2 regions of the Ruminococcus bromii genome follow, and region 2 is predicted to be linked to the other one. Evidence: predicted binding sites of a transcription regulator. Region 2 holds the regulator's gene; the other holds the start of a gene.
The links. Region 2 encodes HrcA, which represses chaperone genes, less so after heat shock. Its sites were predicted from a motif close to TGTTAGCACTCNNNNNNNNNGAGTGCTAACA; they were not measured.
Positions count from the first base shown of each region.

Region 1: QDI94_RS03700 (co-chaperone GroES) is a predicted target of HrcA. The motif match lies at 2,040-2,070, and genes of this name have one in related genera.

Region 1 is NZ_CAKMVP010000003.1:723,923-727,342, reverse strand. It holds tRNA gene QDI94_RS03710 (tRNA-Ala) at 1-40, shown strand, start outside; gene QDI94_RS03705 (PASTA domain-containing protein) at 230-1,843, shown strand; gene QDI94_RS03700 (co-chaperone GroES) at 2,113-2,397, shown strand; gene groL (chaperonin GroEL) at 2,429-3,420, shown strand, end outside.
Region 2 is NZ_CAKMVP010000003.1:1,528,186-1,531,605, reverse strand. It holds gene lexA (transcriptional repressor LexA) at 1-396, shown strand, start outside; gene QDI94_RS07660 (NUDIX hydrolase) at 408-809, shown strand; gene QDI94_RS07655 (hypothetical protein) at 862-1,119, shown strand; gene QDI94_RS07650 (hypothetical protein) at 1,316-1,591, opposite strand; gene hrcA (heat-inducible transcriptional repressor HrcA) at 1,730-2,833, shown strand; gene QDI94_RS07640 (nucleotide exchange factor GrpE) at 2,863-3,420, shown strand.

The DNA of each region.
Region 1 (3,420 bases), 800 kb from region 2:
AGTCAGAAGGTCACGGGTTCGAGCCCCGTTATCTCCACCAATTTATGTCATAACAATATTTGCAAAGAATTATTATTTTTTCGGATTTGCAATAACAAAATTGTAATTATATTAACACTTTGAAGACTTGAAAAGAAATATGTTTTTATGGTATAATTCTTTTTAGACAAAATTTGAAATTGAAACTTATTTGGAGTTGAGTAATAATATGTCATTGTGTATGGGATGCATGCAGGAAATAGGTGACAATAAGATTTGCCCGTCCTGCGGATTTGATACAACAGAAAAACAGCAGGCTCCTTTTTTACCGTACGGAACTATTCTTCAAAACCGCTATATTGTCGGTGCAGGAATTGATACCAACGGTGAAAGCACGCGCTATATTAGCCACGACAAACAGACAGGTGACATCGTAATCATCTGTGAATTTCTTCCCATCGGACTTTTTTCCCGTGACGAGGGAACTGCAGAGGTTAAAATTAACTATGAAAATCGTCTGGTTTATAATAAGCTCAAAGATGATTTTCTCAACTATTATAAAATTCTTTCCGAGCTTCGTGAATTGTCTGCTCTTATGAATGTTCACAACATTTTTGAAGAGAACAACACGGTTTATGTTGTTGAGGAAAACGAGGATCTCATTCCTTTTGAAGAGTATGTTGAACGCAGTAACGGTCATCTTGAGTGGGATATTGCACGACCGCTTTTTATGCCTGTAATTTCCGCTCTTGAAGCTCTTCATAAGAGAGGCGTCGGTCACTATGCAATCGCGCCTAAAAATATGTATATAACGGCAACGGGTAAGGTTAAGATTTCCGGATTTGCATCTGAAAATGAACGCAAAAGAGGTACGCCTCTTAAATCACAGCTTTTCTCGGGAAGTGCTGCTCCCGAACAGTACGATGACAATTTTCCGCTTGACGATATTACCGATATTTACGGCTTTTGTGCAACGCTTTTCTATGCGCTTACAGGTCATATGCCAAAGAGTGCCGTTGAGCGCCGTAAGGACAGCAGACTTCTTATGAGCACAACAACCGTAAAGCGGCTCCCACCGCATGTTGTTTCGGCTCTTGCAAACGGCTTGCAGGTTGAAAGAGAAAACCGTATCACAGATTTTGACGAGCTTCGTTCTCAGCTTTCCGTTGCCCATACAGCAAAGGCAATTCAGGATGAAATCTCAAGAACCGCAAGTATGAATCTCTCAAAGAACGAGCGTAAGCGCAAAACCTCTAACGGTATGTCGCACGCGTCAATAATTATTATTGCTGCCGCTGTAACAGTCCTTGTTCTCGGTATCGCAGGCGTATTTTGGCTGATGCAGAACCCTCTTGCCGGAATGTTTGCTAACAATACCGACGCAAGCGTAAGCTCTACTCAGAGTACCGAGTGGACAGGTGCAACAATTCCGAACTATGTGGGAATGACATATGAAGATGCCGTAAAGAGTGCCGAAGGCAACAGTAATATCACAATTTACAGAACGCTTAACGACGAATACAGTGATGACTATGCAGAGGGTAAGATTATGTCGCAGTCACCTGCCGCAGGCTCAAAAATTACGCAGGAAGATTCGGTTGTAGTAAGTATCTGCGTAAGCAAGGGTTCACAGATGAGAACTCTCCCAAAGGTTGAGGGCGAAAAGCTTGATTCCGTAGCGTCGGACATTGCCGCTCAGGGACTTCTTGCAACTGCAGAGTATGAGTACAGTGACAAGGTTGCCGAGGGCAGAGTTATCCGCTATAAGGAACATGTTGAGGGTGATACTCTTGAATACGGTTCAACTGTAATTCTCATTGTCAGCAAAGGCAAAGAACAGACAAATACGCAATCATCAAACTGATTAACTAAACAACATAGCTTTTAAGACGGACTTTTTCGGTTCGTCTTATTTTTTTTGATAAAACGAGAATTATTATTAAATATCGTAATATGCCCGATAAAAATCACATTATAAAAATTTTCAGAAAACTGTCACAAAATAAAGGTCAAAAATAGTCAAATTTCTCTTGACATTTTTTGAAAATGGTATAAAATATAATTAGCACTCAGGAAACAAGAGTGCTAACCAATTGAAATGCAATTTATAAATTTTTACAGGAGGCTGTATTTATGACAATCAAACCATTACTCGACAGAGTCGTTTTAAAAGTTGAAGAAGCTGAGGAGAAAACAAAGAGCGGCATCATTCTTTCATCTGCTGCTCAGGAAAAGCCACAGTTCGCATCCGTTGTTGCTGTTGGCCCCGGCGGTGTCGTTGACGGCAAGGAAGTAAAAATGTATGTCAGCGTTGGCGATAAGGTAATCGCAAGCAAATATGCAGGCACACAGGTAAAGATTGACGGCGAAGAGTACACAATCGTGAACCAGTCAGACATACTCGCAACTCTTGAATAATTAACTGTTAAATATACGGAGGTAATTTACAATGGCTAAACAAATCGCATACGGCGAAGAGGCAAGAAAGGCTTTAATGAAAGGTATCGACCAGCTCGCAGATACCGTAAAAATCACACTCGGTCCTAAGGGCAGAAATGTTGTTCTTGACAAAAAGTTCGGTGCTCCGCTCATCACAAATGACGGTGTAACAATTGCAAAGGAAATTGAGCTTGAAGATCCTTTTGAAAATATGGGTGCTCAGCTTGTAAAGGAAGTTTCTATCAAGACTAACGATATCGCAGGCGACGGCACTACAACAGCTACACTTCTTGCTCAGGCTCTTATCAGAGAGGGTATGAAGAATGTAACTGCAGGCGCTAACCCAATGGTACTTAAAAAGGGTATTGCAGACGCTGTAAATGTTGCAGTTGAGGCTGTAAAGAAAAACAGCAAGCAGGTATCGGGTACAGACGATATCGCAAGAGTTGCCACAGTTTCATCACAGGATGAATTTATCGGTAAGCTCATTGCAGAGGCTATGGAAAAGGTTACAACAGACGGTGTTATCACAGTTGAGGAGTCAAAGACAGCCGAAACATACAGTGAGGTTGTTGAGGGTATGATGTTCGACAGAGGTTACATCGCTCCTTATATGGTTACTGATACAGATAAGATGGTTGCAGAGCTTGACAATCCGCTTATCCTCATTACAGACAAGAAGATTTCAACTACACAGGAAATTTTACCGCTTCTTGAGCAGATTGTTCAGATGGGCAAGAAGCTCCTTATCATTGCCGAAGATGTTGAGGGCGAGGCTCTTACAACTCTCGTACTTAACAAACTCAGAGGCACATTCACTTGTGTTGCAGTAAAGGCTCCGGGCTTTGGCGACAGAAGAAAAGAAATGCTTCAGGATATTGCAACTCTCACAGGCGGTACTGTAATCACGTCCGACCTCGGTCTTGAACTCAAGGATACAACAGTTGACCAGCTCGGTACTGCCCGTCAGGTTAAGATTGAAAAGGAAAACACAATCATTGT
Region 2 (3,420 bases):
CAGATTAACGGCATGGAGAAAAACACCGATGTTCCCGTTTTGGGCAGAGTTGCGGCAGGTTATCCGATTCTTGCCGTTGAGAATATTGAATGTTATGTGCCTGTTCCCGACAGTTTAAAAAGGGGCAGAGAGCTTTTTGCTCTGCGTGTTCAGGGCGAAAGTATGATTAACGCAGGCATTTTCCCTGACGATATTTTAATTGTTCACCGCACACCTGTTGCGGAGAACGGCGAAATCGTTGTTGCTCTTGTCGGTGACGAGGCGACCGTAAAGCGTTTTTACAAGGAAAACGGTCACTTCAGACTTCAGCCTGAAAACGATAATTTTGAACCGATTATAGTTGACGAAGTCGCTTTGCTCGGCAAGGTGATCTCGCTTGTAAGATATTTTGATTAAAAGGATTAGCTATGAAAGTTAAATTTTACAGCCTTAATACAGACAAGCCGTTGAAATACGCCGTAATTTGTGCGAGATACAACGGAAAATGGGTTTTCTGCAAACACAAAAATCGTGATACATATGAAATTCCGGGCGGTCATCGTGAGGACGGCGAAGATATTGAAGCAACCGCAAAGCGTGAACTTTGGGAAGAAACAGGGGCGAAGGATTTCGAGATCTGTCCCGTATGCATCTATTCGTTCACGGATTACGGAATGCTCTATTTTGCGGAAATTCGCAGTTTCGAAGAACTGCCGCCGCTTGAAATTGAAAAGATTAATCTTTTTGACGATATACCAAAAAATTTGACATACCCTACAATTCAGCCGTTCCTTTTCGAAAGAGTACAGGAGTTTTTAGAAACGAAATAACAAAATACTGTTTGCAATCTGCAAGATAATACATTTGAGAGGAAGTGATAAAATGCGTGACTATGTGATTTACGATATGTACACAGATGACAGAATGTTTCGTTACGAGGTCTATAAGCACCCGAACGGAATGTACGAAGTGTGTGTTCAGTCGAGAGAGGCGGAAGATTTTGCCGTGAACGAGCAGTACCTCTACTGCGACATTCCCGAAGAAGTCACACATTTTACCGACACTCTCGAAAGAGCAATAGAAATCGGCGACTGCAAGCTGTACTGCCTGATCGGCGAGTATCTTGCACGCTGTTCGTGAAGCCGGACTGTGAAGTACAGCCGCAGTGTGCTGTGTGTTAGGCTGAGCCGATTTTACGGCTGTTCCTTCTGCTATATATGATATATATAAATGCTTTCGGCTGATTGACGGTAAAACAAATTTGTTATTCATTTAAAAGAATCGGGCGGCAGAATTTTTATTTCTGCCGCCCGATTCTTTTGTGTGTAATGTTTACTTATTTTCTTTTTCTTGTGAACCAATATATCAATCCAAGCACAATCAGAAAACCGCCGAGGATGCAACGGAAGACTATATTCAGCGTACCCTCAAACATCGGATAGCCTGCAAAGGTTCGCAGACCGTACCACACGGTCATAAAGATAAAGAACAAAGCCATCAAAACAGCGAGCAAGCCTTGGTGTTCATGACGGTATTTGATTCCTATGACAACCATAAGAACGGCAAGAGCTGCCCAAAGCCATACATACATATTTTGAAGAAATTCGCCCATAAAATTCACCCTTATATTATTGCTAAGTAGATTATAGAGTATCGGCTGCGCATTGTCAAACCGTGTTATGTGATGATTTTCTGAAAACGAAAAAATTTTTCAAAAACGCTTGACTTTTACTGACTTTGGTATTATATTATGAGTATAGCAATTAGCACTCAACCGTTGAGAGTGCTAAAACAGCAAAATCCGACACGAAATGAGGTGAACGGTATGGAGCTGGCTGAAAGAAAAAAGAAAATATTATCGGCAGTAATTGAAAGCTATATCAACACAGGCGAGCCGATTGGTTCAAAAGCGTTGATTAACGAAACGGGACTTGAGGTTTCATCGGCAACGGTGCGAAATGACCTTGCAGACCTTACAAATAAAGGCTACTTGGTTCAGCCGCACACCTCGGCAGGACGAATTCCAACGCTGCAGGGTTACAGATACTACATCGACAATCTGATGAAAATTACCCCCGTAACCCAAGGCGGACGGGAATATGTTGAATCCGAGCTTTATAAAAGTGCAGATTCCCCCGAGAGTATTCTCAAAGAGGCGAGCGGCGTTATTTCAAGGCTGACAGGCTGCACGGCGGTAACAACAACACCTTCGGGCGAGGAAAGCAGAATCCACAGAATAAGATTTGTTCAGACAGGTTCGCACACGGCAATGGCTGTTGTGATTGCCTCAAACGGAATCATAAAAACAAAGCTGTTTCGTTGCGATTTCCTTTTGAACCCCGAACTTTTGACCGTGTTTGACAAAGCATTCAATGAAATCTTTTCGGGAATGAAGCTTTCATCGGTCAACCGACCGTTCATTCAAACAGCGGCGGCAAGGCTCGGTGAGCTTTCAATGTTTACCCCGGGAGTGCTTGTGGCAATTATGGAGGCCTGTGAAACGGCAAAGGAAGTCAGCGTTTATCTCAGCGGTGTGACAAAGCCGTTGTTTATGTCCGATGTCAATTTTCTTAACGCACGAAATGTTATGGAGTTTCTGAACAACAGACACGACCTTGCGGAAATGCTTGAAAATCTTCCGCTTGACACCTCCGTCAGCATAGGCGGCGAAAACAGCAGAACAGAGCTTGCAGGGAGTGCGGTAATCTCCGCACGATACCGACTTGACGGCAATCCGTCAGGTGTGCTTGCGGTGATAGCACCCGTGAGAACGGACTACGCAAGAGCAATTTCAATTCTTGAATGTGTGTCCGACAGCGTTAGCACTCTCATTGATGAGCTGATAGAAATATGATAAATAAAAATCCTTGAAGGAGGATAAAGATGACTAAGAAAAAATCCGAGAAAACCGAAGAAAAAAAGGTTTCCGAAGAAACAGTCGCAGAAGAAACTAGGGCTGAAAATACCGAAGAGCCTGCAAAGGATGAAAATGCAGACAAAATCAAGGCTCTTGAAGATGAGCTTTCGGCACAGAAGGATAAGTATATGCGACTTGCCGCCGAGTACGACAATTACCGCAAAAGAACGGCAAACGAAAAGCTTTCAATCTATGACGATGCAACTTCAAAGGCTTGTATCGAGCTTCTCCCCGTTGCAGACAGTGTAACGCTTGCTCTTGCAAATCTGAAAGATGCCGATCCCGACATCATCAAGGGTATTGAGCTTATTTCAAATCAGCTTGCAAAGAGCTTTGAAAAGTTAAAGATTGAGTCCTACGGCAAAGCAGGCGACGCGTTTGATCCGAATCTGCACAATGCGGTTTCAAAGATTGAAGACGAAAACCTCGGTGCCGACACAATCGCAGCCGTTTATCAGACGGGTTACAAAATCGGTGACAAAATTATCCGTCACGCAATGGTACAGGTTGCCAACTGTGACTGA